3 regions of the Stenotrophomonas sp. Steno-Z1 genome follow, and region 1 is predicted to be linked to each of the others. Evidence: predicted binding sites of a transcription regulator. Region 1 holds the regulator's gene; each other region holds the start of a gene.

Region 1 (4,190 bases):
CACCGACACCGGCCGCATCGGCGCCCGCGAGCAGCTCTACGGCTTTGGCCGCCAGCTCGGCATCGCGGTGCACGAGGCCAACAGCGGCAGCGACCTCAACCAGCTGCTGGAGCGCCTGCAGGACTACAAGCTGGTGCTGATCGACACCGCCGGGCTGGGCCCGCGCGACCGCGCCCTGGCTGCCCAGCTGCACTGGCTGCGCGCCGCCCAGCAGATCCGCACCCTGCTGGTGCTGCCGGCCAACACCAGCTTTGGCGACATGGACGAAGTGGTCCGCCGCTTCAGCGCCGCCAACCCGCAGGGCGTGGTGCTGAGCAAGCTGGACGAAACCGGCCGCTTCGGTACCGCCCTGTCGGTGGCCGTGGACCACCGCCTGCCGATCACCTGGGTCACCGATGGCCAGGACGTTCCCGAAGACCTGCACCGGGCCAGTGCGGCCAATCTTGTACTTCGCCTTGAAGATTTGCGCCGCGCGGCCGATATGCCCTGCAACCCGGAGTTGAACCATGCCGTCGCGTGAGTATGCCAAGCTGACCAAGACCTTCCCGCTGTCGGCCACCCGCAGCCAGCCGCTGGGCCCTGTGCGCACCATCGCCGTCACCGGCGGCAAGGGCGGCGTGGGCAAGACCAACGTGTCGGCCAACCTGGCCGTGGCGCTCGCCGACATGGGCAAGCGCACGCTGCTGCTGGACGCCGATCTCGGGCTGGCCAACATCGACGTGATCCTGGGCCTGCAGCCCAAGGTGACCCTGGCCGACCTGGTAGCCGGGCGCTGCACCCTGGAAGAAGTGATCCTCGAAGGCCCGGGCGGCGTGCTGGTGGTGCCGGCCGCGTCCGGCCGCCGCCACATGGCCGAGCTGCAGCCGGCCGAGCACGTGGGCCTGGTCAACGTGTTCTCCGAACTGGAGCGTGAGCTGGACTTCATGGTGGTGGACACCGCCGCCGGCATCACCGACGGCGTGCTGACCTTCTGCCAGGCCGCGCAGGACACCGTGGTAGTGGTCTGCGACGAGCCGGCCTCGATCACCGACGCCTACGCGCTGATCAAGGTGCTCTCGCGCGAGCGCGGCGTGGACCGTATCCAGGTGGTGGCCAACATGGTCCGCGACCCCAACGAAGGCCGCGTGCTCTACGAAAAGCTGACCCGGGTCTGCGAGAAGTTCCTCGCTGATGTCTCGCTCAACTACCTGGGCTGCGTGCCGCAGGACGACTGGCTGCGCCTGTCGGTGCAGCGCCAGCAGCCGGTGGTCAAGGCCTACCCGTCCAGCCCGGCCGCGCAGGCGATCACCGAGATCGCCCGCCGCACCGCCCGCTGGCAGGCACCGACCGAGCCGCGAGGCGGGGTCGAATTCTTCCTGGAACGCATCCTCAAGCAACGCGGGGTGACCGCATGAAAGGCGCCGCACAATACAAAGAGGTGCAACGCACGGCCGCCAACGAGTGCATCGCACAGCACTCCGACCTGGTCCGGCGGATCGCCCACCACCTGGCCGCCCGGTTGCCGGCGAGCGTGGAAGTGGATGACCTGATCCAGGCCGGCATGATGGGCCTGATCGAGGCCTCGCGCAGCTACGACGCCGACCAGGGCGCCTCGTTCGAAACCTATGCCTCGATCCGCATCCGCGGCTCGATGATCGACGAGATCCGCCGCGGCGACTGGGTGCCGCGTTCGGTGCACCGCCGCGCCCGCGACGCCGCCTCCACCATCCGCCGCCTGGAGCAGAGCACCGGCCGTGCCGCCAGCGCCACCGAAGTGGCCGCGGCGATGGACATGCCCCTGCCGGACTACCTGCGGCTGATGGAAGACGCCGCGCGCGGCCAGGTGCTGAGCCTGGAGTCGCGGATCGAAGACCAGGGCGAGCTGGATACCGTCGCCCAGGGTGGTCCGACCCCGCAGCAGGTGCTTGAGCGCGGCGAATTCGGCCGCGAGCTGGGCAATGCGATCGGGCTGCTCCCCGAGCGCGAGCAGCTGGTGCTGTCGCTGTACTACGAGCAGGAACTGAATCTGAAGGAGATCGGCGCGGTACTCGGTGTCAGCGAGTCGCGCGTCTGCCAGATCCACGGCCAGGCGGTCCTGCGCCTGCGTGGCCGACTGAAGATCTTCGAGGCGGCCGACGCCGGCCTCGAGAACCATTGATACCGAGGAAAGTGCTTTGAACAAGAACATGCGTATCCTGATCGTCGACGATTTCTCGACCATGCGTCGTATCGTCAAGAACCTGCTGGGCGATCTGGGCTTCACCAATACGGCCGAAGCCGAGGACGGGCATGCCGCGCTGTCTCTGTTGCAGAGCCAGTCGTTCGATTTCGTGGTCACCGACTGGAACATGCCGGTGATGACCGGGATCGACCTGCTCAAGGCGATCCGCGCCGACGCCAAGCTGAAGACGTTGCCGGTGCTGATGGTGACCGCCGAAGCCAAGCGCGAGCAGATCATCGAAGCGGCCCAGTCCGGCGTCAACGGCTACATCATCAAGCCGTTCACCGCCCAGACCCTGGAAGAAAAGCTCGGCAAGATCTTCGAACGCCTGGCGGCGAGCGCCTGATGGAAACCCTCCGCGACAAATCGGCGCTGGTGCAGCGCCTGCAGGATGCCCTGGCCGCGCTGGAAAGCGGCGACGAAGCCGGCTGGCGGCGGGAAATCGACGCGCTGGCCGCGTTGCGTACCCAGCCGATGATGGCCGGGCTGAACCGGCTCGCCCGCGAGTTGGGCCAGGCGTTGGGCGAACTGCCCAGCCTGCCCAGCGAGGCCGGCGAACTGGACGATGCCTGCGCACGCCTGGACCACGTGGTGGCGATGACCGAGCAGGCCACCCACCGCACCCTGGACCTGGCCGAGGAATGCCGCACGCTCACCGAGCAGCTGCGCGCCAATGGCTTGACGGCCGACCAGGACCAGCAGCTGGACCGGATCCGCCACAACCTCACCGAGATCGCGCTCACCCAGAGCTACCAGGACCTGACCGGGCAGATCATCCGCCGCGTGGTGGGCATCGTGCGCCGCGTGCACGAGGGCTTCGGCGCGCTCGGCCTGCCGCCGCAGGACGACAGCGCGCACAAGCGCGACAACGGCCTGGCCGGCCCGGCCGTGAACGGTCTGGATCGCCACCAGGTGTCACAGGTCGACGCTGACGACCTGCTTTCCGATTTGGGGCTGTAACACCATGAGCGCTGTTCCAGACGATATTGCCGCCGATTTCATCCTCGAGGCCCAGGAAATCCTGGATCGCCTCGGCGAACAGCTGGTGTCGCTGGAGCAGTCGCCCCAGGACAGCGACCAGCTCAACGCGGTGTTCCGCGGCTTCCACACCCTCAAGGGCGGTGCCGGGTTCCTCGGCATCCAGGCGATGGTCGAACTGTGCCACGCCGCCGAGGAAACCCTGGGCATGGCGCGGTCGGGCAAGGCGGTGCTGCAGGCCCATCACTTCGATGCGGCCCAGCAATCGCTGGACTACCTGCAGTCGATGCTCGATTCGGTCTCGGCCGGCACCGAGCCCGGCTATGCCCCGCCGGAGCTGATCGCGCAGTTCGACGTCAACGGGCCGGCCACGCCGGCGCCGGTGGCCGCCGCTGCGGCGGCACCGACCAGCGGCGAGTTGATCACCGACGACGAGTTCGAGGCTTTGCTCGACACGTTGCACGGTGGCGCCGCGCCCACCGCCGTGGCGCCGGCGAACAAGGCCAATGACGGCCTGATCGGCGAAGACGAATTCGAGGCCCTGCTGGACCAGCTGCACGGCGGCGCCGCCCCGGGCGCCAAGGCCGTGGCCGCCGCACCGACCCCGCGCGCACCCGCCGCCGCCCCGGCCCTGCCGGCCAAGCCGGCGGCCAACAAGCCGGTGGCCGAAGCCGAGCACACCGTGCGCGTGGACACCAAGCGCCTGGACGCCATCGTCAACCTGATCGGCGAACTGGTGCTCTCGCGCAACCGCCTCAAGACCCTGCGCGCGCGCCTGCACGACGAAGAACTCGACCGCGCCGTGTCCACCCTGGACATCGCCACCGCGCGCCTGCAGTCGGCGGTGATGCGCACCCGCATGCAACCGGTGGGCAAGGTGTTCTCGCGCTTCCCGAAGGTCGCCCGCGACGTCGCCCGCAACCTGAAGAAGGAAGTCGAGCTGGAGCTGGTCGGCGCGGAAACCGAACTGGACCGCAACCTGGTCGAAGCGCTCGCCGACCCGCTGGTGCAC
Region 2 (4,190 bases), on a different contig from region 1:
CCTGCCGGGACACGCCGTGAACCCGGCTCCGCGCCCCGGCCCAGCTGCTGGCGGCTGCGCGTTGGAAGCGCCGGGCCATGCCCGGCTGAACCACCGCCGCGCCCACAAAAAAGCCCAGCGGAGCGCTGGGCTTGATAAACCGACAGAGCCGAGCCATGCCCGGCTGCGCCTGGACACCGGTAGAGCCGAGCCATGCTCGGCTGCTCCTGGACACTGGTAGAGCCGAGCCATGCTCGGCTGCTCCTGGACACGGGTAGAGCCGAGCCATGCTCGGCTGCTCCTGGACACCGGTAGAGCCGAGCCATGCCCGGCTGCGCCTGGACACCGGTAGAGCCGAGCCATGCTCGGCTGCTCCTGGACACCGGTAGGGCCGAGCCATGCTCGGCTGCGCCTGGACACCGGCAAAGCCGAGCCATGCTCGGCTGCTCCTACTCAACGCTCACAAGATGACCAGGGCGCCGCCCCATCCACTCCGTCCCGCAAGCGGTATGCCAACCGCCGCTACCCACCCGGACAATCAGGCCGCCAACGCCACCTTCCGCAACCGGTCCAGCACGAAATCGGCCAACTCGTGCGGCGAATACTTGGCCACGAACGCGTTGGCGCCCACCCGCTCGACCATCGCGTTGTTGAACACGCCCGACAACGAGGTGTGCAGCAGCACGTACAGCCCCGCCAGGCCCGGGTGGCGACGGATTTCCGTCGTCAGCGTGTAACCGTCCATCGCCGGCATCTCGATGTCCGAAATCACCATCGCGTAGCGCTCGGCCGGGTTCTCGCCCGAGGCATGGATCTGCAGCAGGTGGTCCAGCGCCTGCTTGCCGTCTGACAGCAGGGTCGCCCCCACCCCCAACTGGTCCAGCACGCTGCGGATCTGCTGGCGGGCCACCCGCGAGTCGTCCACCACCAGCACCTGCAGCTGCGGCCCATCGGTGGGCAGCGCCTGCGCCAGGGACGGGTCCAGCACCGCCTCGCCGCGCACCTGCGCGATATCGGCCAGCACGCTTTCCACGTCGATCACCTGGATCAACTCGCCCTGGAACCGCGTCACCGCAGTCAGATAGCTCGATTCGGCGCCCAGTTCCGGCGGCGGGTGGATATCCTCCACCGCGATGTTGACGATGCGTTCCACCCCGCTCACCAGGAAGCCCTGGATCGACCGGTTGAACTCGGTCACCACCAGGTAGCCCGGCGCCTTGTCGGCATTCGGTTCGCGTTCGGGGTGGCCGATCGCCAGCCCAAGGTCCAGCACCGGCACCGAGCGGCCACGCACATCGGCCACGCCGGCGAACTGGCTGGGCAGCCCGGGCACCTGGAACAGGTCCGGGCGGCGCAGGACTTCCTGCACCTTGAACACATTCACGCCAAAAAGCTGGCGTCCGCCGAGCCGGAACAGCAGCAGGGCCAGACGATTGTGGCCGGCCAGGCGCGTACGCTGGTCGATGCGGTTGAGCAGGTCATGTGACATGGGAGTGGTATCGGCGCCAGCCCCGCCGACTTGAGCGCGCCGCCGCGCCGATTCCGGCACGGCCCTTGCAGGACGCTGCACATGTGCCTTGCCCGTGGAGTCGCCATGCGTTGGATCATCCTTGCCGTGTTCGCCCTGGCCACGCTGCCCGCGTCCGCCGCCGGCGGCTGGCAGCCGGTGGACAGCATCCGCGCCGCCGCGCTGTCTACCCTGCCGGCCGGGACCGAGGGCGACACCACCCTAGATTCCGCGCTGCGCCTGCCGGCCTGCGGCCAGGGCTTGCGTGCCCAGCCCACCGGCACCAGTACCGTGGAAGTCAGCTGCCCGGATGCCGGCGGCTGGCGCCTGTTCGTTCCGGTCAAGGTGCGCCGCAACCAGGCCGTACTCATCCTCAACCGGGGCATCAGCGCTGGAGAAACGCTGGCCGCCGCCGATATCACCACTGCCCAGCGTGACGTGGCCCGTATCGCCGGCGCCGCGCTGGCCGATCCGGCCGCCGCGGTCGGGCGGGTGGCCCGGCGTACACTCAGTGCCGGCAGCCTGCTCTCGGCCAACGACCTGGTCGCCCAGCGCCTCGTGCGTCGTGGCGACAACGTGGCGCTGGTGTCGCGGTTGGGGGGCGTGGAGGTGCGGGTCGCGGGCAAGGCGATGGCCGACGCCGGCGAGAACGAGCGGGTGTCGGTGGAGAATCTGTCCTCGCGGAAGATCGTCCAGGGCACCGTGGCCGCCAACGGCGACGTTTTTGTGACGCGTTGAGCACAATGCTGAACCCGCGGCGGAATGTGCCAAAAAAACCGCAGAATCCCCTAAAGATGGCGGTCTCCATGCCGTTATCCCTTGTGAACCGTACTTCCAGGACAACTCCATGAGCCAGAAAATCGACGGCAACCTGCAGGCCACCGCCCATCTGCGCAGTGTCGCGCTTGGCAGCAAGCCGGCCGCCAGCGCCGATTCCCCGACGCGTCCGGTGGAAGCCGCCGACAGCCTGCGCCTGACCGGTGAAGCCACCAGCCTGCAGGCCCTGCAGCGCGAACTGAGCAGCGCCCCGGCGATCGACGCCGGCCGCGTGCAGGCCGTGCGTGAGTCGCTGCAGAACGGCACCTACAAGATCAATCCCGATGCGATCGCCTCGCGCATGCTCGAGCTGGACCAGCAGCTGCAGGGATGAAACTGGCGATGAGCGAGCCATTGCAGCGCCTCAGCGATGCCTTGGACGTCGAACGCCAGGCATTGGTCGAGCATGACGTGCAGGCCCTGATCCGGGCCACCGGCGCCAAGCTCGAGGCGCTGCGCGCGCTCGAGACCGTGCCGCCGGTCGGGCAGGGCGAGCGCCTGCAGGAACTGGCCGAGCGCAACCGCGCCAATGGCGTGCTGCTGTCGCGCCGCCGCCGCGAGGTCAACTGGGCCCTGCGCCAGCTCGGCCGCAGCGAAGACGCCTCGTCCTACGACGCCAAGGGCCAGTCCAGCACGCTGCATACCCGCCGGCCGCTCGCCGTCGCCTGATCCGGCCCGCGCGGGCCGCGAACGCGTGCGCGGGCTTCCGTCGCGCAGGCCAACGCGTATATTGGGCGCCTGTTTCGACTGCCCGATGTGACCGTGACCGCTTCTTCCAACCTCGTCACCGCACCGCTGCCCCCGCAGCCGGTCCTGCTCGCCCTGTTCGAGCGTGTCAACGAAGGCATGCTGCTGTTCCGCGAGGATGGCAGCGTGGCCCTGGCCAATGCGGCCGTCAGCGAGATGCTCGGCCAGGCCGAGAACGCCGCCGGGCTGGGGGCGGCGCAATGGCTGCACCAGCTGCTGCCACCGGACGCGCTCGAGCACGCCCGCCTGCATGGCCACTGGAACGGCAGCCTGCCGGTCGGCGAGCGCATGGTCATCGCCCACCTGTACCAGCACGAAGAAGCCGGCCAGCGCCATTACCTGGCCCTGTTCCGCCGCATCGAAGGCCAGGAAGACTACGAACGCGAGCTGCAGCAGCGCCATGCCGAGCTGCGCCAGGCCTACCTGCGCCTCAACGGCACCCAGGAGAAGCTGCTGCAGTCCGAGAAAATGGCCTCCATCGGCCAACTTGCCGCCGGCGTGGCGCACGAGATCAACAACCCCATCGGCTACGTGCACTCCAACCTGGGCAGCCTGCAGGAATACCTCCGCAGCCTGTTCACCGTGATCGAGGCCTACGAACGCGCCCTGCGCGCCCCCGATCCGAAGGCGCTGATCCCGGAGATCGACGACATCCGCAACCGCTTCGACATCGATTTCATCAGCCGCGACCTGCCGCAGCTGATGGCCGAGTCGCGCGAAGGCATCGAGCGGGTCACCCGGATCGTGCGCGACCTCAAGGACTTCTCCTATTCCGGCCGCGATGAGTCCTGGAAGCTGGTCGACCTGCATTCCGGGCTCGAATCGACCATCAACATCATCTGGAACGAGCTCAAGTACAAGGTCACCCTGCAGCGCGAATTCGGCCAGCTGCCGCTGGTGGAATGCCTGCCGTCAGAGCTCAACCAGGTCTACATGAACCTGCTGCTCAATGCCGGCCACGCCATCGCCGAGCGCGGCACGATCACCGTGCGCACCGGTGTGGATGGCGACCACGTGTGGGTGGAGTTCGAAGACACCGGCGGCGGCATCTCGCCCGACCTGCGCCAGCGCATCTTCGACCCGTTCTTCACCACCAAGCCGGTCGGCAGCGGCACCGGTCTCGGTCTGTCGATTTCCTACA
Region 3 (4,190 bases), on a different contig from region 1:
ATCCGCCCCAATCGGCAGAGCCGAGCCACGCTCGGCTGCTCTTGATCCCCCCAATCGGTAGAGCCGAGCCATGCTCGGCTGCTCTTGATCCGGTCTCCCCATGCCAAGCGGCGCCTGGTTTCAGGCCGGATGCCGGCACGCGTAATGCCAAACGCTTCGTATCGGGCAGGGGGCGCACGCGAATGCTGTGTGGGGTGCGGTGCCGAGCATGGCTCGGCACTACCGGGGTGTGCGATCTCTGTCGGGGTGCGGTGCCGAGCATGGCTCGGCACTACCGGGTGTGCGATGTCTGTGGGATGTGTTGCCGAGCACGGCTCGGCACTACCGGGGACGCGATGGCATCGGTAGAGCCGAGCCATGCTCGGCTGCTCTTGATCCGGTCTCCCCACGCCAAGCAGCGCCTGGTTCCAGGCCGGATGCCGGCACGCGTATTCCCAAACGCTTCGTATCGGGCCGGAGGCGCACGCGAATGCTGTGTGGGGGGCGGTGCCGAGCATGGCTCGGCACTACCGGGGTGTGCGATCTCTGTCGGGGTGCGGTGCCGAGCACGGCTCGGCACTACCGGGGACGCGATGGCATCGGTAGAGCCGAGCCATGCTCGGCTGCTTTTGATCCGGTCTCCCCACGCCAAGCAGCGCCTGGTTCCAGGCCAGATGCCGGCACGCGTATTCCCAAACGCTTCGTATCGAGCAGGGGGCGCACGCGAGTGCCGTGTGGGGTGGGGTGCCGAGCATGGCTCGGCACTACCGGGTGTGCGATGTCTGTGGGATGTGTTGCCGAGCATGGCTCGGCACTACCGGGGACGCGATGGCATCGGTAGAGCCGAGCCATGCTCGGCTGCTCTCCGCTCAGCGTTCGCGCGCGGCCTTGGCGGCGGCCTCGCCGCTCAACCCGAGATCCCAGGCCAGCCCGGCCAGCGCCGGGTCGACCGGGGCGGGCAGGGCGCACTCGGCTGAGCCGCTGCGGTCGGCCAGCCGTGCCAGCTCGGCCTGCGCCAGCTGCTCCAGTCGCCCGATCAGGGCGAGGCCCCGCAACGGTTCGGCCATCGGGGCTGGAGGGGCCTCGGCACGCGCGGCCGGCAGACCGTCCACGTCGGGGAGGGCGCCAGGCGACGGGGAGGCAGGGCTGGGGGAAGCAGTCAACGACATCGGGCGATCATCTGCAGCCAGGACGAGTGTTGGAAGCACAACGGCCCCGGGGAAACCGGGGCCGTTGCTCGTGCCGGAACCGGCACGCGTCATGTCGATCAGAACAGCTCGACCGCGCCAGCGGCCATGCTCTGCTGGGCCACCGCCTTGTGCGGCGGACGCTCCCACTCGCTGCGCATTTCGCGCAGGCGGCTGCCGGTGCGCTGCAGGGCGTTGACCACTTCCTCGTCGAACACGCCGCCATTGCGGTGCAGCAGTTCCTGCAGCGCCACCGCTTCACGGTTGATCGCGGTCAGGCGGTCCAGGTGGGTATGCACCCCGCCCAGGGCCTGGGTGGCGATGTCCTCGAACTGCAGGGCGCGCACCGCTTCGGCCACGCTGCTGTCGATGGCACGACCGCACTCGGAGATCTCGCGCATGCCGTCGCCCAGCGAGGCATTGATCTGGGCCACGTTGTCCAGCATCTGCGCCGCTTCATGACGCGCTTCGCGGGAGCGGTCCATGTCGCGCGAGGCCATGTTGGAGACGGTCTCGCGAACCTTGGCGATGGCGTCCTTGGAGCTGTGCGCCAGCTTGCGGATCTGCTCGTTGAAGGTGGTCGAGCGCTCGGACAGGTTGCGCACCTCGTCGGCGACCACCGCAAAGCCGCGACCGGCTTCACCGGCACGCGCCGCTTCGATGGCCGCGTTCAGGGCCAGCAGGTTGGTCTGGTCGGCGATGGATTTGACGTCTTCCAGCAGCGCGAAGATGCCATCCAGGTGCTGGGCCATCTGGTCGATGTGCTGCACGGTATTGCTGCTCTGGCCGCTGACCTGTTCCAGCGCCTCCACCAGCTGCTCCATGCGATGGCTGGCATGCTGGGCGAAGCGGGCCACGTCGACGCCGGCGCCGCCGTCTTCACCGGCACGGTCGACGATGCGGGCCAGGGCCTGGCTCTGCTGGCGCGACTTGCGGTTCATGGCGTCGAAACTGCCACCCAGGCCGCTGACCGCATGGCGGATCAGGTCACGGGCGCGTTCGACTTCGCCGCGCGAGCCGTCCACTTCGTTGGCGACGAAGGAGCGCAGCTCGGTCAGCAGCTGGTCCTGCTCACGCAGGATGCGGGCGTGCTCGGGGGAGCGCTGGGTCTGTGCCCGTGCGGTCCACCAGGCAAACCCGAGCCAGCTGAGCGTCATGGTGGTCAGGATCGCCCAACGCAGGGCGGCTGGCCATTCGAAGCCGATGGCGAAGGGGAGGAGCAGGGTCAGGACCAGGGGGGCGGCTAGACGGATGAAGATGCGTGAGTACATGGACGTTCTCGGGAAGTGCACGGTTGATGTATCGGCCGTACCCCCGTTTGCTTTAGTGCTGCACTGCACATTCCCTCGAAAAACCTCCCCGCGGTAGCGCCACCGCATGGGGGGCTGCGGGATCCCCGGCCGCCCGACCCAGCCACCCATGGGGTGGCTCCACCCGTGTCGATCAACGCTGGAGCCGCCCCATGGGTGGCTGCACGCCGCCCGCCCCGTCGCCGTGCATCAGCGCAGCTGCCGGTCCACCGCCTCGATCATCGCCTTGCGCGAGAACAGGAAATCCCAGTACTGGCCGCCGGTCTGGCGCCACAGCACCGCCGAGCGCACCGCCGCCAGCAGCAGGGCGCGGATCTCGGCCACCACCCCGGCCTGGCCCAGGTAATGCGGGTTGCCCTGGACCATCACCCGCGGCTTGAGGTTGCTGATGGTGTCCGCGTACAGCCCACCCAGTGCGGCCAGCACGTCCGGATGGGCGCTGTCGCCCAGCTCGGTGGCCTGGCGCTGGGCGCGCGCGATGCCCTGGCTGACCTTGTCCACCACCGCGTGCTCGCGCACGAAGCGGCGTTCCAGCTGCAGCACCGCCAGCGCCAGGCGCGGCAGCGCCTCGTCCTGGCCCTGGCTGCGGAAATAGTTGTGCAGCAGGCGCAGCCCCGAGGCCACGTTGGCCGGGCTGCCGTAGATGGCCTGGGGGCTGTCGGCGTCGATGCGGAACACGCTGTCGATCGCCGTGCGCACCACCGCTGCTTCGGAATGGCCGGTCTCGGCGATGCGGCGCACCTGCTGCAGGGCCTGGGCAATGCCGGCCAAGGCAAGAACGCGGTCGTCGACGGAAAAACTCATGCAGCAGATACCTCGAAGGGAGAAGGAACGGTCCGCAGCCGCTGTTCCAGCGGCGCATCGGTGGCGGCGATCACCGCGCCACCCAGGCAGACCTCATCGTCATACAACACCAGCGATTGACCGGGGGTGACGGCGCGTTGCGGGCGGTCGAAACGGACCAGCAGCGTGCCGTCGTCGTTGACCTGCACCTGGCAGGGCTCGTCCGGCTGGCGGTAGCGGGTCTGGGCGGTGCAGGTGAAGCGCCGCGCCGGGGGCGCCCCGGCGATCCAGTGCGCCGCCTCCGAGTGCAGCCGGGTAGACAGCAGCCAGGGGCTGTCGCGGTCCTGGTCCACGTAGAGGATGTTGCTGGTCACTTCCTTGCCGACCACGTACCAGGGCGCGGCCGGCCGGCCGCGCACGCCGCCGATGTTCAGGCCTTCGCGCTGGCCCAGGGTGAAATAGAACACGCCGGGGTGCTCGGCGATCAGGTTGCCCTCCGGGTCGCGGATCTCGCCGGTCCGGGCCGGCAGGTAGCGCCCGAGGAACTCGCGGAAGTCGCGTTCGCCGATGAAGCAGATCCCGGTGGAGTCCTTCTTGGCGTGGGTGGGCAGCCGCGCATCGCGGGCGATCCGGCGCAGGTCGTTCTTCTGCAGGTCGCCGATCGGGAACAGCGTGGCGGCCAGCTGGGCCTGGCCCAGCTGGTGCAGGAAATAGCTCTGGTCCTTGCTGCGGTCGGCACCGCGCAGCAGCGCCCAACGCCCAGCCACCTGCGCCACGCGGGCGTAGTGACCGGTGGCGATGCGCTCGGCGCCCAGCTCGCGGGCCGCATCCAGGAAATGCTTGAACTTGACCTCCCGGTTGCACAGCACGTCCGGGTTGGGCGTGCGCCCGGCGGCGTATTCGGCCAGGAAATGTTCGAACACGCCCTGCC

What was found. The regulator FliA, encoded in region 1, starts transcription of late flagellar genes. The targets are predictions, from matches to a motif close to TAAAGTTTNNCNNNCNNNGGCCGATAA.
Region 2: flgM (flagellar biosynthesis anti-sigma factor FlgM) is a predicted target of FliA. The motif match lies at 2,276-2,302, and genes of this name have one in related genera.
Region 3: AC06FD_RS06575 (methyl-accepting chemotaxis protein) is a predicted target of FliA. The motif match lies at 2,466-2,492, and genes of this name have one in related genera.

What each region holds. Positions count from the first base shown of each region.
Region 1 covers NZ_JBWJPB010000007.1:26,554-30,743, forward strand. The annotation lists gene flhF (flagellar biosynthesis protein FlhF) at 1-520, shown strand, start outside; gene AC06FD_RS16155 (MinD/ParA family ATP-binding protein) at 507-1,394, shown strand; gene AC06FD_RS16160 (RNA polymerase sigma factor FliA) at 1,391-2,137, shown strand; gene cheY (chemotaxis response regulator CheY) at 2,154-2,546, shown strand; gene AC06FD_RS16170 (protein phosphatase CheZ) at 2,546-3,160, shown strand; gene AC06FD_RS16175 (chemotaxis protein CheA) at 3,165-4,190, shown strand, end outside.
Region 2 covers NZ_JBWJPB010000001.1:1,488,822-1,493,011, reverse strand. The annotation lists gene AC06FD_RS06620 (chemotaxis protein) at 518-1,468, opposite strand; gene flgA (flagellar basal body P-ring formation chaperone FlgA) at 1,574-2,224, shown strand; gene flgM (flagellar biosynthesis anti-sigma factor FlgM) at 2,334-2,636, shown strand; gene AC06FD_RS06605 (flagellar protein FlgN) at 2,633-2,971, shown strand; gene AC06FD_RS06600 (ATP-binding protein) at 3,149-4,190, shown strand, end outside.
Region 3 covers NZ_JBWJPB010000001.1:1,477,254-1,481,443, reverse strand. The annotation lists gene AC06FD_RS06580 (hypothetical protein) at 849-1,148, opposite strand; gene AC06FD_RS06575 (methyl-accepting chemotaxis protein) at 1,247-2,437, opposite strand; gene hflD (high frequency lysogenization protein HflD) at 2,666-3,280, opposite strand; gene mnmA (tRNA 2-thiouridine(34) synthase MnmA) at 3,277-4,190, opposite strand, start outside.